DNA from 2 places in the Paenibacillus sp. PAMC21692 genome. Region 2 is predicted to be linked to the other one. Evidence: riboswitches for the same ligand, from Rfam matches in the RefSeq annotation. Region 2 holds a riboswitch; the other holds the start of a gene.

Region 1 (15,342 bases), 990 kb from region 2:
TGTATACGATTCCATTCACGCAATATTTCTTTGATATTCCGGTTGTATATATTCGCAAGGATTTGCGCGAGAAGCTTGGCTTTAGCGAGCCGATCTCCAGCTACGAAGAGCTTCAACAATATTATGAAAAAGTTCTCGAATCCGAAAAGGGTATCACTCCGTTGGCTGTTAGAGGCAATGGCGGCTTCCAGGAAATGCTTGCTCCGGAGAGAGAGGAGCTTGATACGGTACGTCCTCTGAATCTAGGCGGAGTTATATATTATGTTCATCTGTCCGATGACTTGAAGCAAGTACAGGATGTTGTCGCATTTGGCGACGATGCCTCCGCATGGGCGAAACTGCCTGCTCCGCTTGATACGATGAAAACAGCATTCGCACAATACGACAAATGGGCGGAGTGGAGCAAATATTTGGAGAAGGACGTACTCAGCCAGAAGGATCACAAGGCTTACTTCATGTCCGGTAAAGCAGCATCCTATTATGGTACGATTTCGTCGTATGCTGCGGATAAGAAAAAACTGCAGGAAACGATTGCAGATGCAGACCTGGAGTTTTTTGTCTTGAAGGATAAGATTCGCAACATGGAGCCGCAGGCCATCTCGACCTCTTACAAATCGAATAACTCAATCGCGATTCCGGTGTCCTCCAAAAACATCGACAGAACGATGAAGTTTTTTGACTGGTTGTTCCAAAGCCGCGAAAATCATGACTTATTCGAATATGGAATTGAGGGCAAGCATTGGGAGGCTGTTGGAGAAAACCAACTGAACCTTCTGGACGAATCGGATAATTATGTGTTCCCTGGCTACGAATTCAGCTGGAACCCCAATATGATCCGCCTGCCAGCGGATTTGGATGAAACGGCGAAAAGTTACTTCGAATATTCGGCCAAAGAGGACACGTATTATGCCCCGGTGCTCGCTAAGTTCACATTTGACACCTCTAATGTAAAAGGCGAATTTGCCAACGTTCAATCGAAGGCAGATCCGTTTGTCCAAACGCTGAAGGCCGGCCAAGTGAAGAATTGGGAAGCCGAAGCAGTGGCGCTTAACAAGGAACTGAAGGCGCTTGGTTTGGATACGATTCGTGAAGAGATCAAAACGCAAGTTCAGGCCTATCTGGATGCTGGCGGCAAATAAATTCATGGAGGAGAGCCGGGCTGTGGAGTAAGTTCCGCACCCGGTTCTTGCTGAATAACCGTATGGATATCATTGGATCGTCAATCGGCCTGGAGGAAATGCCGGAGAGTGATTGTTATTGAAAGGTTTGGGCTCGTACATGGAGAAGAAGCCGGATGGTCTATACTCATAGATCCTCCGGTTTTTTATTGGCTATATTCAGAATTGATTCATATTTCAATACCAGTTTCATTCTTTGATATTTGAATTTTCCAGGAACCGTGCTAGTTTGATGGAGCGGGATCCTGCTTGAGTTAACAACATGTCGATCGAAAGGAGAAGTTATGTGAATGTAAAGTCAGCTAGAAAACAAGGCGTTTGGAGAGAGCTTAATAAAAACAGATGGGGATATTTGATGGCGCTTCCAGGCATCGTGTTTCTCCTTATGTTTTCCTATTTGCCCATGAGCGGCCTTGTCCTTGCATTTAAGGATTACAATCGCGTGGACGGAATTTTTGGAAGCCCCTGGATCGGATTGCGTAATTTCGAATCGTTTATCACATCACCTGATGTCTTGAGGGTAGCCTTCAACACGTTGTATTTAAATGCTTTATTCATTGTATTCGGCACGCTAGTGCAAATTGTGATTGCTATCCTGTTACATGAAGCTGCAAAAAAATGGTTCAAAAAAGTGGCGCAATCGTTGCTTTTCTTTCCTTACTTTGTATCCTGGGTTGTTGTAGGTGAACTTGTATATAGTATCTTATCCAAGGATTTTGGTTCGCTCGACAAAATACTGACTCAGTTGGGATTGCCGCAAATTGATTGGTATACAGAACCTCAGTATTGGAGAGCTATATTGGTGTTTGTTTATATATGGAAATGGACGGGGTACGGGGCCATTATATATATAGCTGCTTTGACAAGCATAGATACCACCTACTATGAAGCTGCTACAGTGGATGGAGCAAACCGATGGCAGCAAGTGAAACATATAACGTTGCCGTTGCTAATGCCGACAACGATCATCCTTACTCTGTTGGCCATAGGAAGAATCTGTTACGGCGATTTCGGGATGATATTCGGAATCGTGAAGGAAAATGGGATTTTAATGCCTACAACAGATATTCTGGATACGTATGTCTATCGTTCTCTACGCGTCTATAATGATATCGGAATGTCGACTGCGGTAGGTTTTGTTCAATCGATTATGGGCTTTATCCTTGTTTACGCAAGCAATCGGCTTGCACGAAGAATCGGAGATGGCACATCGCTTTATTAAGGAGGGTGAAAACAATCAAACTATCTCTGGTGGATCGCACGTTTAATTGGATTGTGTACGGGACAGTATCCGTCTTTATGATGATTTGTTTATATCCTTTAATTCTTATGATTTCCAGCTCCTTTTCAACGGAAAAGGAAATCATTAAATTAGGATATTCGGTATGGCCGAGAGGATTTACGCTGGACACCTATTCCTATTTGTTCCAGAGTGGCGGCGAGTGGATTATGTCCTCCTATCTGGTCAGTATATTCGTTACGGTTGCCGGTACGATAGGCAGCATGCTCATCACGGCGATGTTAGCGTATGCCTTGTCTTCGAAAAAGCTGAAATACAGAAATTCCATTTCGATGTATTGTTATTTTACGATGTTGTTTAACGGCGGGCTTGTACCCTGGTATATCCTCATTGTCAATTATTATCAGTTAACCAATACGCTCGCTGCATTGATTGTTCCTTATTTATTGAATGTTTTCTTTTTATTCGTCATGAGGAGCTACTTCGATACCATTCCCGAGCCTTTGCTGGAATCCGCAAGAATCGACGGAGCTACTGAAATTTATATATTCGCAAGGATCATGATTCCAATTGCTCTGCCAGGCATTGCGACGATCTCTTTGTTCTACGCCATACAATACTGGAATGATTGGTGGCTGTCCTTGTTGTTTATTCGTGACGACTCATTATATCCGTTACAATATCGGTTATACAATCTGCTATCGAACACGCAAGCGCTGGCAAGTAACATGTCTGAAAGCGCAGCTGACAAAATCGCTGTACCAACCGTAACCGTCAAAGCGGCGATTACGATGATTACGATCGCGCCGATTCTTCTCGTATTCCCATTCATTCAGCGGTTTTTTGTTAAAGGGTTAATGATTGGCGCGGTTAAAGGCTAGTAAGCGGCGAATTCCATTGGAGGGAGTGATTCATGGACATTTTCAGCTTGACATAAAAGAAGTATGATCGTAAATAATCGGAGAAGGGGTTAAAACGAAAATGAAAAAGAATTGGAAAAAGGGATTGCCCGTATTACTCACTACATTGACGACAGTGTTAGCGATTACTGCTTGTTCAGGCAATAACAATACGCCAGCGGCGAGTGCGACGAACAAGCCGGTTAAGGGAAATGACAACAAGCAACCAGTGGATCAGGCCAGCGAACAAAAATTGGCAACCATTAATATGGTTATGCCAGGGGATCAGAGCTCTCGCATGAAGGCGTTTTTAGAAACCGAGTTCGCTGAAAAGATGAAAGAGGAGTTAAACCTGGAATTCAATATTAACTATATACCTTGGGCGCAGTATTATGATAAATTGAATCTTATGTTTTCTTCTGGCGAGGCTTTGGATATATTCTGGGGAAGTCCAAGCAAGCTGGCGGAATTTGCAAACAAAAAAAATATTATGGCTGTAGATGAAATCCTGCCTGAAAACGGTCCTAACATACTCAAACATTTCCCGGAAGAGAATTTTGAAGCGGTCAAATTAAACGGTCAAATGTACGCGCTTCCAGTTGCTAAAGCTCCTACTGCAGTGAAATTCCACTCCTTGCTAGTGAGAGAGGACCTTCTGAAGGAGGCCGGCATGGATGCTATTACATCCGTTCAGGATATTAATGACTTCGCAGCTAAAGTGCAGGAGTTGCATCCGGAGATGACGCCGATATTCGAGGTGGATCCCATTACTCCTTACTACAGGGCATTCGCGCCGCAAGATGTGTCGCTCACGCCTATGGGGAATGCTCCTCAATATTATGTGAATGAGGATGAACCGGGGGGAAAAGTCTATTCCTTATTCGATAATGTGGACATCGTCAAACAAATCAGCGAAATGCGCGCTGATTGGAGAAGTAAAGGTTATATCAAGGATAATCAGTTAACCAATGCCGGCAACGGGTTGAGTGAGTTTAATTCAGGCAATTATGCCATGACGACAGGAGCAGCTGGCGACCGGGCGGTGAATTTCATAGGTTCATTAACGAAGAATGTTCCTACAGGCGAGCTCAACGAATATTTATTAAATCCGGAGAAGCCTAGGTACAAGCAGATGGTTGTCACAGATGTGTTCTATGTAGCCGCGCAATCCAAGCATGCGGATCGTGCCGTACAATTCTTAGACTGGGTATATGAAAACCAAAGTAATTACGACTTTATGATCAATGGCGTGAAGGACAAGGATTTTAAAGAGGTTGGCGATAAAATCGAGAAGATTAACAATGATGAGCTTTGGCCGGCTTGGATGCTATATAACAAGACCTATGCCAAATTCAGTACCATTATCCCGGACAAGACAGCCAATAGCTACAAGAATTGGGATGAAGGCGCTGTTCTATCGAAAACGGCAGGATTTGTATTTGATAACGCCAGCGTGAAGGATGAAGAAGCGAGAGTGAAACAAGTGACGGTTGAGAAGATCTATCCGATTCTCTGGGGCTTCCTTGATTATGAAGAGAATTTCCCGGCCGCTCAAAAAGCGTTGAAGGACGCAGGAGTTGACAAGATCCTTAAAGAATATGAAAAGCAGCTAACAGATTATCTCGGCAACAAGTAAATTTTCTATGGAGTGAGCGGACTACATGACTAAGGCCAGAGCAAGTAAGGAAGCATTCATCGCACATACGTTTTTCATTAAATTACTGCTTATATATTTGGGAACGGCTGTGATGTCCGTGCTTGTTCTGGCTATTATTATGTATTATTGGTTTGGCAATAAGAGTACCGAGGATATTCTGGCGATGAACCGTTTGAATTTGAGCAGCGTTCAGGCCAAAGGCAACAGCGCGATATCCAACGCCGAACAAATCGCTTATCAAATCTACAAGCATAGCGAATATCAAGGCCTTATGAGGGATGAGAAGCCAAGCGTTCCCGATTTGCTCAATACCTCTAAATTCATCGATACGATTCTGCTGACGAATGAGGAAGTAGCTTCGATCTACATTATCAAGAACAAGCAAATGATGATGGAGAAGACGGGAAGAGGCATAGTAGAGAAGGAGTCTGCGCTTCTTGAGCTGGCAGAATCCATGGGCAATCTGACACCTGTGGTGCGATCCGTATCTTACATTACCGGGGAGTCTGCTCACGTGATCTCTGTTATGTTCAAGGATGGGGAGACGGGGGCTGTACTGGTCACTTTGGATTCGGAACAGGTGAAGAAAGAGGTATTCAATCAGGATGAAAAGAATACAGCCGCCGCTGCCATATTCGACTCCGAAGGTCAAATTCTGCTACGCAGCAATGAAGAGCCCGCCTATCTGGACTTATACCACAACGCATACGAGCAGCTGAATCATAACGGGCCGTTATCCGGAAGCGGCTCCAGGCATATGAAGGATGAGCAGGGTCTCATTGCCAACTATATTGTGTATGAAAATCCAAATTGGACCGTGCTTTCGCTCATTCGGGAGAATGATATCATTCGGGAGCAATCCACGGCCATGAATACGATTATTGTCGTCATATCCGCTATTTTCGTGCTGCTGCTGTTTATTTCGATTATCGTTTCCAAACGATATTATTTGCCAATGACGGTGATTTTCAGCCAAATTGTCAGATCCGCAAGGAAGACCGGCGTTCCTGAGTCCAAGGAAGCGGTCAACCTGAAAGTCATCGTGAATTCGACGAAATCGCTGTTTGAACGGATGAACGTGCTGGAGCATCAAGAAGAGAAGAGTATATTTGCGATGCAGTCGCGCTACATCCATACCTTATTGCAGCATAGCGGCGAGTTGAATGAAAGGGAGATCAGAGAGCAACTGCTGGCATTAAAAGCGGTGAGCAATCTGCATCATCCATATGTGATTCTAGTAGTTCGAATCAATGATTATTTGAGCTTTAATGAGCAGAATACGAAGGTCTCGGCGTCCTTAAAGCTGAATTCGTTAGGCAATTTAACGCTTGAGATGTTAGGCTGCGATACCAATAGCACCTATTTGGTCGTGGATGAGGAGCATCTCGTTTTCTTGCTTCAAGTTGATGAACATAATGGAGACTTCCAACCGGCTGATTTAGACCAAATTCTCTTGCAGCTGAGAGAAACCTCGATGAGCATTTGGAATATTGGCTTCACAGCCGGCGTTAGCGATAAGGAAGAACATTACAAGAATATATCAGCCAGCTATATACAGGCCTACGAGGCAACGAATTACCGTCTTTATTATGGCAAGGAGTCTGTGCTGTACACCTCGGACGTATTCATTGAATCGGAGAATATGGACGAAGCCATTCGAAAAGCAGAGAAGCAATTGATCAAGGATGTTAAACAGCTGGCGAAATTCGAATTCGATGAGCATGTGAAGGAATACCTGGAATTATTATGCGCTCTCCCTTACCGGACCACTGTAAAGCTGCATGCCCAAATGATTCATTCGCTATTCCTTATTCTTGAAGATGTCATTTTCCAGCAATCCGCAAAGCCCGAATATGACTACCCGTCCATCTATGATCGTGTTCAGACTATGGAATCATTAGCAGATCTGAGCAAATGGTATGGGGAAGTCTATGCGTTGATCAGCGGGGAAATCATTGCGATCAACAACTCCGGTACTTCGGACATTGTGCGGAAAATTGTGGAGCTGACGGCGGAGAACTATGCAAACTCAGGCATTTCTGCAAACGGGTTGGCAGATGAGCTTCAAATTACGCCCCAATATTTTAGCAAAGTGATTAAAGAGGCACTCGGGATGAGCTTCCCGGATTACATTAATAATTTAAGGTTAACCAAAGCGCGTGAATTGCTGATCTCTCATCCCGATATGGGCGTGAAACAAATTTACGAGAGCATTGGCTATAACAATGCGGCTTATTTTACCGCGCTATTCAAGAAGACATACGGCGTGACCCCAACTCAATTTAGAAAAACGGTAAATGAGCTGGATTAAGCTTCCAAAAAGGAGGTGAGGCGAAAGAATACTAAACTAGGCAAAGTTGTAAGCGCTATCATTTTATCATGAAAACAAAGGAGGAAGTTGGTTTTGAACATTTCAAAAATCAGCACCGCGAGCAAGTTGAGGAAAAGGTCTTCCATTGCGATTTGCGTCATGATGTCCTATGTGATGGCTTTAAGTTTAATGATCGTTAATCCATCTCCGGTAGCAGCCGCGGACGAATACGACACGATTAGGGAGAAATATAAGGAAACGTTAACAGGAAGCGCGTCCTACAACACGTCGGACCCCTATATTGCTGCAAGAATTACGGAAATAACCGATAAAGCTCAGGAAGTATGGGACTCCATGATCAAAACACCTAATCGGACGCATCTGTGGGCGGAATATGGGCTTGGTGCACCCAATACGGGGAGCAATGGTGATAATCTAACGCCCATTTACGCGAATTTCAAATATATGGCTCTTGCCTATTCGACGAGAGGCTCTAGCTTAGAAGGAAATACAGCGTTAAGAGATGATATTATTAGCGGTTTAGATTGGATGAATACGAACAAATTCTTTGCCGGGGCTACGTATTCGGGGAACTGGTGGCATAGGGAAATCGGGGCTCCGCAACAGCTCATTGCGGTAACTGTTCTTATGTACGACGATCTGACGTCCACCCAGATTGCCAATTACATGGCTGCCGTTCAAGCGACGGCGGATGTCATCGATTTATCGGGCGCTAATCGGGCTTGGCAATCCGAGCTCGTTGCGCTTAGAGGGATAATCGTCAAGGATAGCGTTACGATCGCGAGAGGTACTGCAGGGCTAAGCAACATATTCAATTATGTCAAAAGCAGAGATGGCTTCTACGAGGATGGCTCCTTCGTGCAGCATAACTTCTACGCCTATACGGGTGGCTATGGGGCATCCCTCCTCAAAGCAATGAGCAATCTCATCTATCTCGTCGGAGGGTCTTCGTTCGATATTACGGATCCAGACAGAGCGAATGTCTATCGATGGGTGCATGATTCCTATGAGCCGCTCATCTATAAAGGCGCCATGATGGATATGGTTAGAGGCAGAGAGATCTCGAGACACTACGAAGAGGACTATGTGTCCGCCCAAGATGTCATTCGTGCGATCCTGTTATTGTCCGAGGTTGCTCCGACGGCGGCAGATGTATCAGCCTACAAGAGTATGGTGAAGGATTGGATGATGCAGGGAGACAGGTTAACGGATCTATTATCGACTTCATCGCTCTTCATGTTCGAGAAGATGACAGCATTGATGAACAATGCGTCCATCGCGCCTAGAGGCGAATTGCTGAAGTACAAACAGTACCCCGGCATGGATCGTGCGGTGCAGCTTAGTCCTGGGTACGGGTTCGGAATCAGCATGCACTCTACGCGTATTGCCGCGTTCGAATCCATTAACGGCGAGAACAACAGAGGATGGCATACAGGAGATGGCATGACTTATCTGTACAATAACGATCTGTCGCAGTATAGCGATAATTACTGGCCTACGGTTGACTCCTACAGACTTCCCGGGACGACGGTACTTGCAGGATCCCAGCTTACGGCCGAGAAGGTATCGGATAAGAACTGGGTCGGAGGAACGGATATGTCCGGATTATACGGGGTAACGGGGATGGAGTTGCATCCATACGGTCAGACCCTGACGGCCAAGAAGTCCTGGTTCATGTTCGACGACGAGATCGTGGCTCTGGGCTCGGGGATCACGAGCACCGATAACATTGCCGTAGAGACGATCGCGGAAAATCGGAAGATCAATAGCAGCGGAGACAATGCGCTGACCGTGAACGGCACGGCCAAGCCGACGACGCTCGGCTGGACGGAGAATATGACGGGCGTGAGCTCCATTCATCTGGCAGGCAACGTAGCGGGCTCGGATATCGGCTATTATTTCCCGGGATCCGCGAACGTTACGGGACTGCGTGAAGCGAGAATAGGGAACTGGGATCAGATCGGAGTTGGGCCTAGTACGAACCATACGCGCAATTACTTGAGCTTGGGCCTGAACCACGGTGTCAATCCGACGAATGCGACCTATGCCTACGTGACGCTGCCGAACAAGACGAGTTCGCAGGTTAGCACCTATGCGAGCAATCCGAACATTACGATCCTGGAGAATTCGCCCGATGCGCAAGCCGTGAAGGAGAACGGCATGAACATGGTCGGCATCAACTTCTGGAACGATGCCGTCAAGACGGTCGGCCTCGTGACGTCGAACCGCAAGTCTTCCGTCATGACGAAGGAGACGGCTAACGACTTCGAGGTGTCGGTATCGGACCCGACCAAAGCGGGCAGAGAAACGGTCGACATCGAGATCAACAAGAGCGCGACGAGCGTGATCTCCGTCGACCCCGGCGTCGTCGTCACGCAGCTGTCGCCGACGATCAAGCTGTCGGTCAGCGTCGTGGGAGCATTCGGCAAGTCCTTCAAGGCGAAGTTCGCGACGACGGGGGCGGTCATTCCGCTGACACCTGTTACAATGGCCAATCCATTCATTATAGAAGCGGAGAATCTCGAAGTAGTCGCCACTTCGGATAGCCGCACGATTAATAACGTTACGATCGCCAGCGGCGGCAAAGATAGTCTGTTCAATGGCAATCAGATCAATGATTACATCGACTACAAGGTGAATGTGCCTAAGGCAGGAACCTACAAAATGACGTTCCGACTATATAGACAGTACTCTCACGCGCTCTATCAACTCAAAATCGGAGATGCGGATCACGGTGCTCCGTTCGATACGTATTCTACGGCAGCCAACTATTACGATTTGGATATGGGGGCACATACCTTCAATTCGCCAGGGGATCGAATTTTCAGACTTACGATGGTGGGAACCGTAATAAGCAAGATAAGGCTGGATTATATCAAGCTTGAACCGACGGAAGTGTTTGTCAAAGGCGTCAACATGGGCGGCGATGCCGTTACAATCGAAGGTAACAGTTGGGTGTCGCAAAGCGCCGCACTTACTTCGGGCATGACCATCAGTTCGTCTTATCAGGCAACCAATACGGTCGCCCCAAGTCCGGCCGTCGATACGGACACGGCGGCCATGCTGAATTCGCATATTTGGAAGGGGTCCAATATTACCATTGCCCAGACGCTTCCGAATGGCACTTATTCGGTCTATCTCTGGGTCATGGAGGATTATCAGAACAACTATCGCAGCTTCGATGTCCAGCTTGAGGGGACCGTGAAGGGAACCGTTTCACCAGCTGCAGTCGGCGGCTGGACCAAGTACGGACCCTATACCGCAACGGTCAGCGACGGCGCGCTCACGATGGATCTCGTGAAATTGACTCGCGAACCTATATTAATGGGAATGGCTATCTATAGCGAATAAGATTATCAATGAAGGAGTTCTTTTTATGGCTGCCAGCAGCATGATTATGAGATTGGAATTAGAAAACCGGACATCGTTTGGCGAGGTGGCTGCCGTGATAGGCAGGTCAGGGGGAGATGTAGTCGCAATCGACATGATCAAATCCTCCAAGCATACGACCATTCGCGACGTAACGATTAACTACACGGAGCCGACATATCGCAATATCGTTAACGCGGTCAGTTATTTGCCTGGGGTTGAGGTCGTCAACGTATCCGATCGTACCTTCCTGGTCCATCTAGGCGGGAAAATCGAGGTGCAGCCCAAGCTGCCTATCAAGAACAGAGAGGATCTGTCCCGTGTGTACACTCCCGGTGTCGCACGTGTATGCCAAGCGATCGCAGAGAATCCGGTCAAAGCTTATTCGCTCACGATCAAACGCAATGCGGTAGCCGTGGTTTCCGACGGGTCCGCCGTTCTGGGACTGGGCAATATCGGACCGGAGGCGGCGATCCCCGTCATGGAAGGCAAAGCGATGCTGTTCAAGCAGCTAGGCCATGTAGACGCGTTTCCGATCTGTCTGAACACGCAGGATACGGAAGAAATTATTGCCGCCGTCAAAGCGATCTCTCCTGTATTCGGAGGGATCAATCTGGAGGACATCAGCTCGCCGCGTTGTTTCGAGATTGAAGCGCGGCTGGCCGAAGAGTTGGATATTCCGGTATTTCATGACGATCAACACGGGACGGCTGTCGTTGTTCTGGCGGGATTAATTAACGCCTGTCAATTAACGGGCAAACGGCTGGAGGACATTCGAATCGTAGTGAATGGCATCGGCGCAGCGGGCTCGGCGATATGCCGAATGCTGCTCACTGCGGGAGTCTCCCGATTGACGGCTGTCGATCAAGCTGGACCCTTAAAGCCCGGCGTGCAATACGAGCATCCCGTATGGAACTGGCTTGCCCAGCAGCCGCAATTGGAGAACAGAGATGGCACTTTGGAGGAGCTCATGTCCGGAGCGGATGTCTTCATTGGCGTATCCCGAGCCAATCTGCTGAACGCCGAGCATCTGAAGCGGATGGCTAGCGAGCCGATCGTGTTTGCCATGGCTAATCCCGATCCCGAAGTAACGCCGGAGGTAGCGGAGCCTTTTGTTAAAGTGCTCGCTACCGGCAGAAGCGATTATCCCAATCAGGTGAATAATGTGCTCTGCTTCCCGGGACTATTCCGAGGCGTGCTCGATTGCCGCGCAACGAGCATTAATGAAGACATGAAGCTGGCGGCGGCATATGCGATTGCATCAGTCGTCCAACCCGAGGAGCTTAACGAGCAATACATTATTCCTTCCGTGTTTAACGAGCTGGTGTCCGAGCGTGTTCGAGACGGGGTGATCAGAGCGGCGATCCGGACGAGGACGGCAAGACGAGTGCCTCCGGAATACCGGGACTAACCGGTAAGTAGGATCTGTCATGTTGGAGGCAACGAGAAGCGAGATGGAGTGCATAAGCATGTTGCCGGTCGTCGAATGCGTGAGGCGAAAGCAAATGGATTCGAAAACAGGAGATATACTATGGCGACAACAAACTTCTACGAACAATTTGCTTGCCAATCTACTCCTGCAAAATAATATAAATACGCTCGAATGGAAATGACTTCGAGGTATTTATTCTAAGAAATAGATGTTAAATAGATTGTTACATGCTACAATAACCCTAGTTATTTATAACTGAATATATCTTGGAAGTTTAGGTGTCTTATAGACTTAATAGGGAATCCGGTGGAAATCCGGAGCTGTCCCCGCAACTGTAAGTGTGGACGAAATGAGAATGACCACTGTATAAGCGGCTTAACGGTGCTTATATGGGAAGGCTCAGAGTAGAACGAAACACGAGTCAGGATACCTGCCTGAATTTCTGTAAGTTTTAATTTCTTCGGGAGGTGAGAAATTTAAACGGCAGTTTTTTTGTATGAATGGCCCTTCATATTCATTTGGGTTTATATTGTATTTGCCGTTTTTAGGCTCTTTCTCTATTGCGAGAAAGAGTTTTTTTGTTGTTCCGCCAAAGTAAAAAGCACGAGCAAAAGGAGACAAAATAATGCATTCAAGGATTTGGAAGAAAAGTGTTGTACTTTTATTAGCTTTACTTATGACGCTATCCATTATTAGCCCTGCATACGCGCAGCCGGGTCAAGAAGAAGTAGAGTTACTGGAGGACTTCAATGAGGTTTCTGCAGTAGAGGCGCCTAAGGACAGTGAGCTTATCAGTGAATTGGATCGAGAGCTTTTGGCTGAAGCATTGGCCGAAGCAGCGTCTATTATTGAAGCGGATTATACGGAAGAAAGCTATGAGCTGCTTTCAGCCGCACTGGCGTTGCCGGAAGCAATCCAGGAGGAAATTGATGCAAAGGTATTAGCTATCAATCAGGCTTTAGCGGGTTTGGCCGTCAAACCAACCGAAGGCATAGCCGATAATGAAGGGCTTAAGGAGCTCTTAATCTATACAGGAACTACGGATGAATCGATGCAATCCACCGCTTATTTCGGTACATACGATGCTTCTTATCCGAATCGGCCGGCCTTCCAACAGAAGGTAACCGAATATCATCTGAATGAGCTGGATGCGCGTTTGAATCAAAATATCCGATTAGCTCTAGTGCCGGCGGAAGCGGGCTCGAAGGTAACCGTCCGATTCGGCAATGATCTGGCTTCCAGCAAGGCGATAGGGAATAACACATCCTTAGCTAAGCATATTGGGACCAACTTCTTTAACGGACTTGTCCAACCGGGCAAAAATATATTTACAATCGAGGTAACGCCCCCGGACGGATCACAAAATAAAAAAGTCGTTTACACCTTTCATGTCTATTTAACACCTACGCTCACGAGTTTGACAGTCAAGGATGGCGATCGCGAGGCTTTCTTAAACCAACCTTTCAACTCTTTGATTTATTCGTATCAAACGACGGTTCGAGGCGACGCGGACTTCTTATCCGTAACGGCCGTCCCCAAAACAGAAGCGTATACCGTTACCTATAACGGAACTGCTGACAGTCTTGTTGACATTTCGGAAGCAAGCCGAATCGAGATCGTGCTTTCCGTTGGAGAAGGAGAAGACCGGCGCGCTGCTGCATATACGGTCGAGCTGAACAAGCAAGCCGCCTATGACGCGAAGTTTGCCGTGTCTCCCTCGGATTCGAATGTTACCTTGTATGATCCGAGCGGAGCCGTCGTTAGCCCTGCGGCACGTAATCAATATACGGGGCTGTTGCCAGGCCTAAACTACAAGTATGTCGTTGCCAATTATGGTTATGTCTCTCAATTGGGGATCCTTACCGGTCCCGATGATCTAGAACAAGGGGAAGCGCAAATTACGCTGACTGTGGCGCCATCGCCGGCCAATCCGCTGCCGCAATATACGGGGGACTGGACCAATTTCCGCGGCAACGCCGAAAACATGGGGATTACAAAAGCTCCAACCCCAATCAGGGCCCAACATACCTACGAAAAGTGGGCGGTTAAGTTTGGAACCGGCACCTTCCCTCCTGCACCGTCGCCGCCGGTTATCGTCAACGGATTTCTATATACGGCATATTCCAATAAAGTGGCCAAGCTGAACAAGGAGACCGGCGAAACGGTTGCGACAAGCGAGGCATTGGCAGGCAGCTTAGGCTACGCCTTAAATCCGGTCACGTACGCTGAAGGAATGATATTTGTTCCGATCGGGAATGGCCGGATTCAAGCACTTCGAGCGGACACATTGGAGAGTTTATGGGTGAGTGAACAGGTAGCAGGTCAGACGCTGACGCCTATCACTTATCGTAACGGCTATATCTACAGCGGCACATGGAATCAAGAGACGCGGGATGGCTACTATTACGCCATTGCCGTAACCGATGAAGATCCGACCCAAACGAATGAAACGAAGCTAACGAGCTGGAGAGTTACCCACCTTGGAGGGTTTTATTGGGCGGGAGCGTATGCGACGGACAACTATGTAATCTTCGGCTCTGATGATGGCAGCCCGCAAAGCGTCCATACCGAAACGGCGGTTCTCTACTCTGTAAACCCTAAGACAGGGGCGGTCATCGATGCGTTGACCGGCGTGAAAGGCGATATCCGTTCCACCGTTTCCTATGATCAGGCAACAGACCGCCTCTATTTTACAACCAAAGGCGGGATGTTCTATCAGCTCAAGGTTAATGCCGACGGAACGTTCGACCGCGCGACACTGAAATCGATGGAGCTAGGTGGAATGAGCACGGGAACGCCTCTTGTCTTCAATGGGAGAGCCTATCTGGGCGTAGCCGGCGAGAGTCAATTCAGTGCCACGGGTCACACCTACAAGGTCATCGATGTAAATAGCATGAGCGAGATTTATTCGGCGGACATTCCGGGATATGTGCAGACCAGCGCGCTATTATCGACCCATTATTACGAAGGCACGGGCAAGGTTTACGTTTATCTCACGTACAACTATCCTCCGGGCGGCATTTACATGCTTGAAGATAGCGCTGGGCAGACGGAACCGAAAGCCATATCCATCTTTGAGCCGACGAATAAACAATACAGTCTTAGCAGCTTAGTCAGCGATAGCGCGGGAACCATCTATTACAAAAACGATTCGGGCAATTTAATGGCGGTTGCGCGCAACACCGAACCTGAGGTTATCACGCTGCCCGAGCCGGACATCAACAATGAGGCGAAG
Region 2 (15,342 bases):
GGCGGCGGAGCGATGATGAATCAAGGCATTCATATCGTTGACCTTCTGCAATGGTTTGCAGGTCCGGTGAGAACCATCTATGGAAAAGCCTGTGCTCTGCAAAGAAACATTGAAGTAGAAGACACAGCCGTTTCATCGCTTACCTTTGAAGGAGGCGGACTGGGGGTCATGGTCATGACGACAACCTCTAATCCGGAGCTTGGACAACGGGTTGAGCTTCATGGAGAAAAAGGGACTCTCGTCTATGAAGATGATCAAATCAAGCAGCTTATGATAGACGGTGAAGCCGTAGAGCTGCCGGCATTCGAGCCATTCGCCGTTCTTCCTGACGGCCACCGTATTCAGATCCGCGATATGGCGTATGCCGTGCGCGAAGGCCGGGAGCCTGTCGTAACGGGCGAGGACGGCATTCATGCGCTGCAAATGATATTGGGCACGTATGAATCTTCTCGAATAGGTAAAGAAATTGATTTGTGCATGACCGCAGACTGGTGAAGGATATTGGGTAAAATAAAAAAAGCGAAATATGATTAATTCCAGTCGGTATGGGGCTATCTCAAAAGTAAGATCGTTCGCTTGATGTAATAGCTCACTTGATGAATGAAACGTCTAAAATGAAAAAATGGTGGTGTTAGGGAGGCTATCCCTGCACCACCATTTTTGCTTTTTGGTCTATTGCCGCCTTCTTGAGCAAATTTTGGGCGAGCGAAAGCCGCCCGATCTCAATGCTTACCTTCGGCAGGCCTCGAAGCAGGAAACGTCGGAATCCCCGGTTATTCTTTATTTGCCCAAACACGCTTTCCGGTTCAATCATCCTTCGAACCGATAACGCATATCCTTCCTCGCTTCTGAGTTTTTCACGGGCTTGTTGCTTGTAACTTAAATACTTCATACTTACACTGATTTCGCGATTTCCTTTCGCTTTCGTGCACAATTCCTTAAACGGACAACCCTCGCAACTCTCGCTCCGATGGTGCCGCTTCTTTAGCTCATATCCACTTTCTGATTTCTCCACTGACGATGACTTGTGGGACAGACCCTTGGAGTCGCGCGGAGCGACTTGGGATGCGATAGCCCGAGAAAAGAGGCTATCGATTCATTGTTGCAAAGCTGGAAATGAAGCTATAATCGATCATCGACAACCTGTAAAGGAACTGAGAAGCCTTATTTTGATCATTTGGCGTGTTAGTAGAATCTAACGGAACTGGGCGACGTTATTTGTGAGAAATCGAGGCAAACCGCGAACTTGTGCCCCTCTTAAGAGCTGTCAGTTCCGTTAGAATTGCGGAAATGGCGTTTTTTGATGAAATAACGCCTTTCAGTTCCGTTGCAGTTGAGTCGCATGTATCGGTTGCATTTGGACACCTTGGGAGTGATTAATCCCAGGACCCAGGTGCCCTGGTCATGACGGCTTGGTTATGGCGCTCTCGGATGCAGATTAGTTTGTGCTGTTTACGCAACAATTGAGCGAAAATACACAATGATGGCGAGGTAAGAGCCATTCATTCGTATATTTGTACATATATACATAAATATTGGTTCAAAGGGGTCCCGAACGACGATGTGAAGTGAGGATTTGTGTATTTTCGTACAAATCGCTGTACAGGGGCCAAATAGGTTTCGGAAATTGGGGAGAAGTGTACAAATGTGCAGAGAAGCCGATGTTTGGGCCTCGCAATGTGCAAACGAATCCCTCTGAACGATATCCCATCGACTCAGACAAGATTGCATATTCATTTGCATGTATAGAGGGGTTACTAATACACCATGCAAAAATACTCCATACGTATGCGACAAGTCCGCTATGTTCATGCTATTTGGCGGCACTCGAACGTAAGGAGGGCTGTCCCAAAAGTGTTCAAATGATAGGGAAGCGTTCCAATTTACACGCAAAAGGACCTCGAATTCCACTGTAAAGTGGGATGAGGTCCTTTTCTTGAAAAAAACCGACTTGACGTGGGGCTCGAAAAATCCCAAATTGGCTTTTGGGACAGCCCCTGTTTTCTATAACTTATTAGATGTTTTTTTGCCAAACAGGGGCAAGTTATGCCATTATCATCTTAGACAATGCGGAAAAGGTGATGACAGATGAATATTCGCAAGCTCAGGCTGCATGACATAGGCAATACGCTATCGAGCGAGGATCGCGACGAATACGAGAAGGACTACGCCAGACTGATCCAGTCGCCGGCATTCCGGAGGCTGCAAGGCAAATCGCAGGTGTTCGGGGCGGGCTCCGGAGATTACTATCGCACCCGGCTGACCCACTCGCTGGAAGTATCGCAGATCGCCAGAGAGGTGGCGCGCCGGCTAGGCAAAACGTATTCGTTCCTGGCGAAGAACGAGCATCCGGGCTTGCTGCTGGTTCCCGAGGTGGTGGAATGCGCGGCGCTCGCGCACGACCTCGGCCACCCGCCGTTCGGCCACAAAGGAGAAGAGGTGCTGAATGATATTTTGCGGGCCGGATACGGCATTCCGTATGAAGGCAACGCGCAGAACTTCCGTATTCTCATGTTTCTGGAAAAGCGGGCCGGAAGCGAGCGCGGCCTAGACTTATCTGCCGCCGTACTTCTTGCGACAAACAAATACCCCTTTAATCTGAACGACCCTGGGCGGATGAAGGGCGTTTATCCCATGGAGTGGGCGGGAATCGACTATTTGCGCGGATTATGGGGGATGCCGGAGGGCTGCAGCACGCTGGAAGCCCAGCTCATGGATCTTTGCGACGATATCGCCTATTCCACCCACGACATCGAAGACGGCATTCGCGCGGGCAAAATCCTGTTGTCCGACGACTTTTTTGAGGACGATCGGCTTGTGAAGCGGGTCGTGCAGGAGATCATCGATGATCCCGCAACGATGGAGGCTGTCCATTGGGAGAAGGCCGATCTGAGGGGCATGGTAAAGACGGTCCTCGACGACTACTACCGGCAGTGGAAGGAAGTGTACGTCCAGTACGGTCGCGAAGCTTCGCGAACACGCCGCGAGATGAAGGCGCGGTGGGTCAGCAGGTTCGCCAACAGCGTCGGTATCATCGACGATCCCAGGACGGGGTGGAAACGAATTACATTCGTGAGAGACGGAGCCGAGGATCTGGAGCTGCTGCGGACGATGGAAATATTGAAGAAGCTCGCATGGGTGACGCTGATCAAGGATTTCCGCGTACAACGGCTGCAGAAGCGGAGCGAGAATATGTTGAAGCGTCTATGGGACAGCCTGGAAGATTACGAGACCGGGCGTCTCATCTTGCCGCCGGATTGGGTGGAGAGCTACGACACGCAAAATGGCGCATGGCCATGGGAACGGCTTGTCGCCGACTACATCGCCGGCATGACGGACGCTTACGCCGAGAAGGTGTATACGGAACTGTTCGCCAGCCGCTCGGGCTCCATCTATGAGCGGGATTAAGGGAAGTCGAAAGAAGCGGATCAAACAGCAGATGATTCCCGGCAGGAAGCGGGAATCATCTTTTTTGTTCTTCTGCATATAGTTTAGGGCAGAAGTACGAGCCCGTTCCGCTGGCGCCAGCCTGTTGGAGACGAGCCGTCAGTCCCTGCGGATCGGAGTCGATGGAGGATGAAGAGAAGCGCAACTTTCGAGGAGGCCGGTCGCGACGGAGTCGCGACGGAGCTGGATTTTACGATACAAGGGATGAGCTGCTCGGCCTGCGCGGGCAGAATTGAACGTGCGGTTGGCCGAATGGAAGGAATCCGTGAAGCGGCGGTCAGCTTTCCGCTTCGTACAGCGTGGGTGCAGATGGATGCCGGCAAGGTTTCGCGCGAGGAAGTCGAGCGCAAAATCAATACTCTCGGATTTACCGCTATGACGACGGAGTCGGCGGGACGAGGGCTGCGCAAGGAACGTATCGCATTGCTTATCCGCTTTATCGCTTCGGCGCTGCTCACGCTGCCGCTGCTGGCTTCGATGCTGCAGCATATTCCCTTCTTGCAGCCCCTAGCGAGCTTCTTGCCTCTATGGCTTCACCAGCCTTGGCTGCAGTTGATTCTGGCTACGCTGATCCAGTTCGTCATCGGAATGCCGTTCTACTTCGGCGCTTATCATGCCATCAGGCAGCGCAGCGCCAATATGGATGTCCTTGTTGCGCTGGGCACGACGGCGGCTTATCTGTACAGCCATTACGTCGTTTTTACGGAAGGTTTTGTTCATTCGGCGGATTGGCCGCATCATGCGGCTCCGCTTTATTTTGAGACGTCGGCGGTCGTCATTACGGCCATTCTCCTCGGCAAGCTGATCGAGACGAACGCCTCTCTGCGCACGTACGACGAATCGTTCGGTTTCGGGCAACTTCAGAGCGGCACGGCGAAAGTGGAGAGAGAAGGGGAGATCGTCGAGATCCGGACGGAATTCGTCCGCGAAGGAGAGATCGTCATCGCGAACGGCGGCGATCTGATTCCGGTAGACGGTACGGTCGCAAGCGGCGAATCCATGGTGGATGAGTCGTTGCTGACCGGCGAAAGTCTAGGCGCGGCGAAGCTGCCCGGCGACGATGTATGGGCGGGGACAAGAAATGTATACGGCACGCTGCGGATCAAGACCAAGGCGGCCGGTCACGATACGATGGTAAGCCGAATTGCGGAGCTGGTCAGACAAGGGCAACGCTCCAAGTCGAGCATACAATTCCAAGTAGACGCGGCTGCGGGCTGGTTCGTTCCGATGATGCTTATAGTGGCTGCCTTGAGTTTATTGTTATGGGGATTATGGCTGAAGCCCGGCGATTGGGGGCATGCGGCGACTTGCGCCATTGCCGTCCTGCTCGCCGCTTGTCCGTGCGCGCTGGGACTGGCGGCGCCAATCTCGCTCGCCATCGCATCGGGCAGACTGGCGAAGCGTGGCATCATCGCAAAGGAAGCGAGCGTGCTGGAGCGGCTTGCCGCGATTCGGACGATCGTTCTCGACAAGACGGGAACGTTGACGGAGGGCAAACCGAAGGTAAAGCATATGCAGGCATTTTCGATGGGCCAATCAGTTTTGCTGCGAGTGACCGCAGCCTTGGAAGCGGAATCCCGCCATCCCTTGGCCGAGGCGTTGCGGGAGGAAGCGCGAAGGCTCGGCATGAAGATCACGGCAGCGGAGGAAATTGTGACGACCGTTGCCGGTGGCGTGAAGGGACGCATACATGGCATTAATTACACGTACGGCAATCTGAGGCATATCGAACGCGAAGGATATCGCATTGGAGCTGCTGCCGGGCAGGCGGCCAAGCTGCGGGAGCGGCTAGGGGAGACGGTGCTGTATGCGATGAAGGAAGGGGAATGTATCGGTATCGTCGGTTATTCGGATCGTTTGAAAAGCGACGCGGCACAGACTGTCAAGGATCTTCGCAAGCTCGGCGTCGAACCGATGATCGCGACCGGAGATCATGAAGCCCCCGCGAGAGCCGCGGCATCGACGCTTGGCATCCGCGATGTAAGGTCGTCCATGCTTCCGGAAGACAAGCTTGCTTATGTCGAAAGCTTGAAGTCTCATGGCGCAAAGGCTGCTTTTGCCGGAGACGGCTGGAACGACGCGCCGGCGCTGGCTGCCGCGGATGTCGGGATCGCGATGGGAGACGGGACGGAAGGCGCGTTGGCTGCCGGCCATATGACGCTGCTGTTCTCGAGGTTGCCCGCCATACCGGAGGCCATACGGATCAGCCGACAAACCTTGCGCAATATTCGGCAAAATCTGGCTTTCGCGCTGCTTTATAACGCCTTCATTATCCCCTTCGCCGCGATGGGCATGTTGCAGCCATGGATGGCCGGAACCGCGATGGCGCTTAGCTCGGTATCGGTAGTCGGCAATGCGTTGCGCCTGCGGGGAGGCTTGAGTATGACGGAAGCAAGAGGATTGCAAGGATGATCACCTGGCAGACGGCCGGACTGGTGCTTCTAACGGGATTGTTCAGCGCTCCGCATTGCATCGGCATGTGCGGCGGCATCGTATCGTCGGTATCGCTGCATTCGGGATTGACGGCTACGAGGTCGATGCTGTTGTACAACGCGGGACGGATTTTGTCTTATAGCGCAATGGGCGCGATGATGGGCGCCGTAGGTTCGTTCGTCGATGTTGCGGGCGACCTGGCTGGCGTGCGGGGGCTGGCCTCCATCATCGGAGGCGTGTTCGTGCTTCTCTGGCTTTGGCGCAGATTTCAACTTCCGCTTATGGGCAGGCTGTCCGGCATGCTTCATCGAGGTCTGGCGGGCGGGGGGGCTTCGGCGGATGGAGAATCCGTTGCGCGCCCGAGTCGTACCAGCGACTCCATGCACGTGATCGCGACGGGAATCGCCTTCGGCTTTTTGCCTTGCGGCTTAACTTATGCCATGGGGATGAATGCAGCGGCATCAGGCTCGATGCTGGAAGGCGCTTTGATCATGATGCTGTTCGGTCTCGGCACCTTCCCTGCGTTGGCGGCAGCCGCATCCATCGCGGCATTCGCGAACCGTCGCTGGCGGCGTTTTATGCGGAGGGCAGGTGTCGTCACGGCGGCTGCCGTCGGCATTGTCGCGATTCTCAGAGGGCTGGCGGTAAACGGATGGATTCCGTCGATCTCGCCTTGGTTGTGGTAATCCGCCGGCGAATGCGAACACGAACACGAACGACTTACGGTGCAAGGCAGGGCGTCATCGCATAGAGCAGCATCAGAAAGCTGTACAAGTTATTGTAATTAAATATTAATGACATTAATATATTGCCTTCAAAGTTCTGGAGATTGTAAAAGATTCGCCGTTAGCAGGCTCAATAACTGCGGTCGCACGCCATAGGCCAGCCATAAGCGGCATGCCATCTCCTTCGTATTGACCGGGGTATGTTTCCTGCAAGTCGAATAAATAATCGCCGCATAACATATTCAGCATTTCCAGCTTTACGTTAATAACGGAATCCGTTAGGGGCTCGCCGAAGTCGTCCCGCAAGACGAGTACAAAAGGATTCGGTTGAAGTACGACGGCCGGATATTGTTCGATGGACCATTCGATTTGCACATCGGGCCGATCATGCAGCGTTGTTGCGGAATCGGCAGCGTCGGCAGACAATGAGAGCGTGGTCAAATAGATGACAATAGCTATTAATAGAATGGCTGCTGCCCAAAGCATATATTTCCATCGGTTTGACGATCCTGCTGCATTCTGCCCGGTTGCATTCGTAAGCTCGGTTTTATACAAGCGATTACCTCCTTTAAACATGTGCCGCCGGGTTCCGGAGCAGGTTCCCGTTTCTTACTCGTATGCAGGGACGCGCACCCGTTATGCGAATCAGTCATTAAAAATACGGATATACGATGGACAAATAGGGGGAGCAAGTGTATAGTTACTACTGACCAAGTTGAATAGCATTGATAGAGGCGTCAAGCTCTACCGCAAGGCCGCTGCACAGCGTCCCGCGCGGTTGAGCCTTGACTTAATTGGGGAAGCCGGTTGAAATCCGGCGCGGACCCGCCACTGTAAGGAAGGGAGCCTGCAGAGATTGTTTGCATGGTCTCCGAGCGCGGCAGCATGAAAACATCGAACATTCCGTTCGATAAAACATGCCGACTCAACTTCCAAGCCAGGATACCAGCCTGTATCTTTACGCCGTTGCCTACGCGGAATTAGGCTGGTGTTGGATGGGGCAATACCTGGCCGATTTGGCGGGTATACGCGAGCATTTCCGGCACATGTGCTGGAAGTGCTTTTTTGTTGTTAATTTCGCTGAAATCATGAACTGTGAAACGGGTCTAAGATGAAGAGAGAGTGGGGAACCAACCTTGAAACAAAAAAAAGTATGGAGCGCGAAATCCTGGCTTAGCTTGCTGATGATCGTCCTTATGCTGACGCTTGCGGCATGTTCGGGCAACAATGACAAAACGGCGGGAGGCGCATCGGCCGAACCATCGCCAACGGCGTCGACACAACCGCAAGAGACGGAAGCAACAGCCGAAGAGACGGTTTATCCGCTGACGATAGTCGACGTAACCGGGACGGAGCTTGTGTTTGACAAAGCGCCGACTGCTGTCGTATCGATCGCCCCTAGCGAGACAGAATCCATCTTTGCCATCGGCGGCGGCGAAAAAGTCGTTGGCGTCGACAGCAACAGCAATTATCCGGAGGAAGTGAAGGGATTGCCGCAGGTCGGCGATTATATAACGAATATCGAAGCCGTTGCCGCGCTGAATCCGGATCTCGTCCTGGCTGCTTCTATGAACGGCGATGCCATTACGAAGCTCCGCGAACTGGATATTCCCGTATACGTAACGGATCCGAAGTCTTACGAAGAAGTCGTTGCCAAACTCGAAGATCTTGGTAAAATAATGAATATGAATACTGCCGCTGCGGAAGCGGCCGATAAAATGCGCTCAACGCTTGCCCAAGTGACGAACGCGGTGAAGGATGCCGAAAAGAAAAAGGTTTACCTGGAGATTAGCCCAGGCTGGACCGTCGGCTCGGGCGAATTTCTGGACGCTATGATTACGCTGGCCGGCGGCACAAACGTCGCAGCTTCTCAGCCAGGGTGGTTCGAGGTCAACGTCGAGGAAGTCATTACGCAGAATCCTCAAATTATTATCTATCCTGAATACGGAGAAGGAAGCCCGACTGAAGCGGATATCGTGGCGCGCCCAGGCTGGTCTGAACTTGACGCCGTGAAAAACGATGCCATCATCGCCGTCGCGAACGATCCCCTCGTACGCGTGGGTCCGCGCCTGGCCGACTCCTTGCTGGAGCTGGCCAAGGCTATTCATCCCGAGCTTATAAAATAAGCACATGAACAGAACATTAATCGGTTATGGAGGAGCAGCTATGCTCCTTCTTGCTGTTTCTATCACTGCCAGTTTGTCTATGGGCTCCGCGGGGCTGTCTTTCGCGGACGTATGGGGCATCTTGCTCCATCAGCTGCCCTGGATGCCGGAAGCGGATACGATATGGTCCCGCGGCGAGGTGGCGATCGTCATGCAGGTCAGACTGTCGCGCGTGCTGCTAGCCGTGCTAGTCGGCGCTTGTCTTGCGCTTGCGGGCACGGGTTTTCAAGGCGTGCTTCGCAACCCGCTTGCTGATCCGTACACGCTTGGCGTTGCGTCGGGGAGCTCGGTTGGCGCTGCTTTCTTGATTTTATTCGGCTTTCAGCTGGCCATTGGAGTCTGGACGATTCCGATTGTCGCTTTCCTGACGGGAATTGCGACCCTGCTAGGCGTAATCGCCTTATCGCGTTCCAATGGCGTGATGCAAATCCAGACGCTTATTTTGTCGGGAGTCATTCTGCAATCATTCCTTGGCGCTTTCGTTTCGCTGATGGTGTCGATGTCGGAGGGCGTCGTCAATCAAATCCTGTTCTGGATCATGGGCTCGCTCGCGATGCGAGGATGGGAGCATGTGACGATGCTGCTTCCGTTTCTATTGATCGGGCTGGTCATATTGATCGCATACAGCGGCACGATGAATTTATTCGTACTCGGAGAAAGGCAGGCCGCCCATCTTGGCGTGCGGGTCGAACGAACCAAACTGATTGTCTTGGTCGCGTCCACGCTGCTAACGGCAGCCGCGGTGTCCGTCTCCGGCGTAATCGGCTTTGTAGGTCTCGTTGTGCCGCATATGATCCGGCTAATCGTCGGACCGGATTATCGGTACATCACTCCTTTGTCGGCGATTGCCGGCGGTATTTTTCTACTGTGGGCGGATACGCTGGCCAGGACGGCGCTTAGTCCAAAGGAACTGCCGCTCGGAGTCGTTACGGCGCTGGTCGGCGCGCCCTTTTTTGCTTACTTGCTGCATCGCCGGATGAAGGATCAGAGAGGAGAGGAGTAGGATGGAGCTTTCGCTGAATAACATCTCCTATTCCGTGCCAGGCAAACGAATCTTGCAAAATATAAACGAGAGTTTTAAACCGGGGCGATTCTACGGCATTATTGGGCCTAACGGCGTTGGCAAGTCGACGCTGCTCAAGCTGCTGTCCGGGATCGAGAAACCTGAGCAGGGCGAAGCTCGTTTGGACGGACGCGACATTAGCGCTATCCCGCGCAAGGAACTTGCTCGTGACGTTGCGGTTCTGCAGCAAGGCGGCTTAGCGCCGGTTGGTTTTACCGTAAAAGAGATTGTGCGGATGGGCCGTTTTCCATATCAGAGCTGGCTTGGAGGCGAGTCCGCCGATCCGGAGCCGTTAATTAATGAAGCGTTGGAGTCGATGGGATTAACCGGGCTGCAGCATCGTCGCTTGCATCAGTTAAGCGGAGGCGAACGTCAGCGCGTTGCGCTTGCCAAGCTGATGGTGCAGCAGCCTCGGATTTTGCTGCTCGACGAACCTACGACGTATCTCGATATCGGGTATCAGCTCCAATTGCTGGACAATGTGCGTGCCTGGCAAAAGAGCGAAGGGCTGCTCGTTATCGCCGTTTTGCATGATCTGAATTTGGCGGCGATGTATGCGGACGAGCTTCTTGCTTTGCATGACGGCAAAGTGCTGGCGAGAGGCGTGCCGGATGCCGTTTTGCAGCCTGATCTCATCGAGACGATGTATGAGACGCGAGCGACGATCATTCGTCATCCCGAGCTGGACGTTCCTCAGGTTATGCTTGCACCTGGCGTTATAAAATCTAACGGACTATTATCCCGAAGTTTAGAAGCGCATGTAAGACGTCTTTAGCCGATATCAAGGAGGAAGTTTCATAATGGCAATCGAGGAATTGGAGCAGAAGTTGAAGGACGTCATCATGTCTATTCCTGCATATGACACGGATGCCGCTGAACGGGCACGGCGACATTCGGATCAATTGACGAAGCCTCCCGGCAGCTTGGGCAAGCTGGAGGAAATGGCGGCAAGGCTGGCTGGCATAAGCGGCAAGCTGTGGCCGGACCTGTCGCGGCGAGCGGTTATCGTGATGGCCGGCGATCATGGCGTATGCGAGGAAGGGGTCAGTGCGTTTCCATCCGCCGTAACTCCGCAGATGGTCATGAACTTCCTGCATGGAGGCGCGGCAGTGAATGTATTAGCCCGCCAGGCCGGCGCGGAGGTGGTCTGCGTAGATATGGGGGTAGCGGCAGATCTGTCTCATCCGGATTTGATATCGCGTAAAGTTGTTTATGGAACCGCCAATATGGCGAGAGGCGCGGCAATGAGCCGAGAACAGACACTTCAGGCCATTGTGGCAGGCATTAATATCGCCGAAGAGAAGGCCAAGCAAGGCATCGCCCTGTTCGCTACCGGAGAGATGGGAATCGGCAACACGACTGCAAGCGCGGCAATCGCATCCGTGCTGGGCGGTTTGTCTGCGGAGCTGGCCGTCGGCAGAGGGACGGGTATCGGAGATGAAGCTCTGATGCGCAAGATCGAAGTCGTACGCAAGGCCATCGCGGTAAATGAGCCAAATCCGGGCGATCCCGTCGATGTTTTGGCCAAAGTGGGCGGCGCGGAGATCGCAGGACTGGCGGGCGTTATGATAGGGGCCGCGGCGAACCGTTGTCCCGTCGTTATCGACGGGTACATTTCGTCTGCCGCGGCATTGGCGGCTGCGCGGCTGGCGCCAGGGGCGTTGCCTTATATGTTGGCGTCCCATTTGTCGCATGAACACGCGCATGGCGCTTTGCTGGAGGTGATCGGTCTGTCTCCGATCATTCATCTTGAGATGCGTTTGGGTGAAGGAACGGGAGCTGTGCTTAGCTTCCACTTGATCGACGCAGCTATTCAGTTAATGACGGAGATGGCGACGTTCGACAGTGCGGGCGTCTCGAAAGGATAGGAGGAAACGAAGTATGGCCGTTCTTATTACGGGAGGAGCGCGCAGCGGCAAAAGCGCGTTCGCGGAGCGTTACGCCCGCTCCATCCGCAAGGAAGGCATCTACGTGGCGACAGGACAAGCGTTTGACGACGAAATGGCGGATCGAATCCGGCAGCATCGCCTCGATCGCGAGAAACAGGCCGGGATAACGTGGACAACAGTCGAAGAACCTTTCAAGCTAGCGGAATGGCTGCAAACTTACACGGACAATGGCCATTCTAATGGTAGCCTCCAATCAGAGCCCCATCATTCCCGTCCGAATGCGATAAGCGGCAATTTGCGTAGTCCCGTTATTCTTGTAGATTGTTTGACATTATGGCTGACCAATCATCTCCTGAGGGAAGAGGAAGACCCGTCTGTACAGCTATCCGTGGAAATCGACAAGCTGATCGCCGCCATTTCCGCGTTCCCCTTGCCACTGCTCCTTGTCACCAACGAGGTCGGCGACGGAATAGTACCCAGCTATCCGCTCGGGCGGCGATTCCGCGACGAAGCAGGGCGATTAAATCAACGCGCAGCTGCCGTGTCCGAACGCGTTTTTCTCGTGACGTCCGGCATCCCGGTTGATCTTCGTTCCATCGCGTTCCGCTTCGAAGAGGATATATGATCTACAGCTTTCAGGAGCTCCTGCTGTTATCGGCTGCGGCCATCGTTATTGACTGGATCATCGGCGATCCCCGTTGGCCGACGCATCCCGTTATCTGGATAGGGCGATGGATACGCTGGATCGAGAAGCGGCTATTGACGGATCGGCATCGGAAACATCCGTTCGCGGGGCGATCATTAGGTTGTCTGCTTACAGTTTCTACTATGCTGCTCTGCATGGGGACGGTATGGGGAATAGTCGCAATCGCCGACTTCATTCATCTTTGGCTTGGTTATGCGGTTTCGGCTTGGCTGATCTCGACGACGATTGCGGTCAAAGGGCTGAAAGATGCGGCAATGCTTGTCTATACACCGCTTGCCAATGGCGATCTGCCGGAGGCTCGCCGTTATGTCGGCTACATCGTCGGCAGGGATACTTCCAGTCTCGATGAACGGGAAGTGACGCGGGCGACAGTCGAGACCGTTTCGGAGAATACGGTTGATGCGTTCGTTTCGCCCATTTTGTTCGCGCTTTTGGGAGGCGCGCCACTGGCCATGTTGTATCGTGGCGTTAACACGCTCGACTCTATGGTTGGTTACCGCAATGACCGTTATCGTTATTACGGATGGTGTTCCGCCCGAATGGATGATCTTCTCAATCTTATACCGGCCAGAGTAACCGGCCTCTGCATGATTATCGCGGCAGCTATTATGCCGGGAATGAATCCATGGAGAGCATTGACAAGCATATGGGTTTTCGCCCGCCGTCATCCGAGCCCGAACAGCGGCATTCCGGAATCGGCAACTGCTGGCGCGCTCGGAATTGAGCTTGGGGGACGCAATGTATACTTTGGCACGGTCAGCGAACGGGCGAAAATGGGTTATCCGTTGCGGCCGATTTCTATTGAAGATACCCGCTCCGTCATCAGGTTGTTATATGCCGTTAGTTGTATGGTTGGAATAGGAGTGCTGCTGACATGGTTCGTCGTTCGTTGAAGGAAGAATGGTTCGCGGCCATTGCGGCCATCCAATTTCTCACCAGATTGCCTATACCCGTTGTCGTGCCTTTCGAGCCGCGTGTTTTGGCGCGGAGCGTGGCTTACTTTCCATTGGCTGGTCTGGCTATTGGCGTTTTGACTGCTGGATTGGCATGGTTGCTGTCATTCGTGTTGCCGCTCTGGCCAGCATCGATTCTTACGTTAGCCGTTTGGCTCGGACTAAGCGGCGGACTTCATCTCGATGGCTGGATGGATACGGCAGACGGCGTACTGAGCCATCGTTCCCGCGAGCGAATGCTGGATATTATGAAGGACAGTCGGGTTGGCGCGATGGGAGCGGCGGCGGCAATTCTGCTTCTCATGCTCAAAGCATCGCTACTGGTTGAACTGATGGGTTATGGGATAACCGCTTTGTTGCCCGCACTGATTGCTGCTTCCTGTTTTGGAAGAACCGCGATGGCTTTGGCGATTGTCGGCTGGCCGCCAGCACGTAAAACGGAAGGTTTGGGCTCGTTGTTTAATGGGGTTAATAAACGACGGACGGCCGTTAATTATGTTTTATCTGTCGTATTTTGTTACATTATATTAAATGTTAACGGGGTTAATGAAATAAATTCATTGTCGATATCGCTCGTCGCATCATTGTTTATGTCGTTAATTGTCTGGGGATTTGGCGGCTGGTTGGCCCGGAAGCTTGGAGGTTTGACCGGCGATACATATGGAGCGATTAACGAAGCGGTCGAAGCGGCGATTCTGATCCTGACTGTCGTCGGTGTACGACTTTGGATGTAAGTGGCAGTTTTGAAAAGCAAACGATTATTGGCATTCGGGAGGTGCAATCATGTTAGAGAGGTATGGACACGGAGGCGATCTGAGGACGGCCTCGGAAGTGTTCGGCAGAAGCACGGAATCCTTCGACGATTTCAGCTCGAATATGAATCCGCTTGGACCGCCGCCGTCGATAAGGAATGTACTTGCAGGATACCTGGAACATATTCATGCTTATCCGGACCCGGCTTCACGGGCATTAAAGAAGACGCTTGCGGACAGACACGGCATACCGGAGAACGCGATTCTTGTCGGCAATGGAGCGGCCGAGAGTATTGATCTTGCCGTAAGAGCGATTAAGCCGGGAGTAACCGCGCTTGCGATGCCATGCTTCGACGAATACGGGGATGCCGTTCGCAAGTTGGGCGGAGAGATCTATCCCATCCCGTTGGATGCGGCGAAAGAATTCGAATTGGGCGAAGCGGAGATCGATGCGGCAATAGAGCGATCCGGCGCCGACTTATATATGTTGGGTTCGCCAAATAACCCGACGGGGAGGCTGGTAGATTCCGGCCTGATTTACAGGTTGCTGGACAGCGGCGCGCATGTCGTACTGGATGAAGCCTTCCTTGACTTCGTCCCGGACGAAGGAAAGGTCACGCTTGTGCAAGCAGCTGCGCGGCATGAACGTTTTATCGTCATTCGTTCCATGACGAAGTTCTATTCGGTTCCGGGCATACGGTTAGGGTATGCCGTCGGAAAACCTTCGACAATCTCTCGGTTGCGCAAGCTCCAAGTGCCGTGGAGCGTCAATTCGCTGGCGCAGCAGATCGGGGAAGCAGCATTGATGGACGCGGAATTTGAGGCGAGAAGCAGGCAATGGCTGGTGACCGAACGACAGTGGTTAACCGATGAGCTTAGACGTTTGGACATGCAAGTCACTCCAAGCGAAGCGAACTATTTGCTGCTCCGCTTGCCGGAAAGTTCCCGGCTTAGCGCAAGTCAGCTGCAATTGGAGATGGGACGGCGCGGCGTCCTCATTCGCGATGCTTCCCGCTTTCAGGGTCTGGATCATCGCTACATTCGTGTAGCGATTAAGCTTCGGGAGCAGAATGAACGGCTGCTGCGCGCATTATCGGAATGCCTGGTCGCCGCAGAAGACGGAAGCGGGGATTCCGCATGACCCAGCCCTTCCGAACAATGGCCCAATACTCGCCTGTAATATGGCCGGAGCTGAGTCTGGAGCTGGAG

What was found. Region 2 has a riboswitch for cobalamin ahead of H7F31_RS20040 (ABC transporter substrate-binding protein). Riboswitches for the same ligand answer to the same signal wherever they lie in the genome.
Region 1: it holds a riboswitch for cobalamin, as region 2 does, so the genes downstream of both, H7F31_RS15870 (S-layer homology domain-containing protein) here and H7F31_RS20040 (ABC transporter substrate-binding protein) in region 2, are expected to answer to the same signal.

What each region holds. Positions count from the first base shown of each region.
Region 1 is NZ_CP060293.1:4,015,477-4,030,818, forward strand. Features, by position in the region: gene H7F31_RS15835 (ABC transporter substrate-binding protein) at 1-1,139, shown strand, start outside; gene H7F31_RS15840 (ABC transporter permease) at 1,465-2,400, shown strand; gene H7F31_RS15845 (carbohydrate ABC transporter permease) at 2,406-3,299, shown strand; gene H7F31_RS15850 (extracellular solute-binding protein) at 3,400-4,953, shown strand; gene H7F31_RS15855 (helix-turn-helix domain-containing protein) at 4,979-7,285, shown strand; gene H7F31_RS15860 (polysaccharide lyase family 8 super-sandwich domain-containing protein) at 7,379-10,657, shown strand; gene H7F31_RS15865 (NAD-dependent malic enzyme) at 10,683-12,086, shown strand; cobalamin riboswitch at 12,367-12,560, shown strand; gene H7F31_RS15870 (S-layer homology domain-containing protein) at 12,733-15,342, shown strand, end outside.
Region 2 is NZ_CP060293.1:5,005,550-5,020,891, forward strand. Features, by position in the region: gene H7F31_RS20010 (Gfo/Idh/MocA family protein) at 1-495, shown strand, start outside; gene H7F31_RS20015 (transposase) at 641-1,015, opposite strand; gene H7F31_RS20020 (deoxyguanosinetriphosphate triphosphohydrolase family protein) at 2,089-3,408, shown strand; gene H7F31_RS20025 (heavy metal translocating P-type ATPase) at 3,577-5,859, shown strand; gene H7F31_RS20030 (sulfite exporter TauE/SafE family protein) at 5,856-6,566, shown strand; gene H7F31_RS20035 (hypothetical protein) at 6,681-7,160, opposite strand; cobalamin riboswitch at 7,353-7,574, shown strand; gene H7F31_RS20040 (ABC transporter substrate-binding protein) at 7,742-8,731, shown strand; gene H7F31_RS20045 (FecCD family ABC transporter permease) at 8,736-9,773, shown strand; gene H7F31_RS20050 (ABC transporter ATP-binding protein) at 9,775-10,608, shown strand; gene cobT (nicotinate-nucleotide--dimethylbenzimidazole phosphoribosyltransferase) at 10,634-11,701, shown strand; gene H7F31_RS20060 (bifunctional adenosylcobinamide kinase/adenosylcobinamide-phosphate guanylyltransferase) at 11,715-12,347, shown strand; gene cbiB (adenosylcobinamide-phosphate synthase CbiB) at 12,344-13,321, shown strand; gene cobS (adenosylcobinamide-GDP ribazoletransferase) at 13,303-14,115, shown strand; gene cobD (threonine-phosphate decarboxylase CobD) at 14,165-15,274, shown strand; gene H7F31_RS20080 (adenosylcobinamide amidohydrolase) at 15,271-15,342, shown strand, end outside.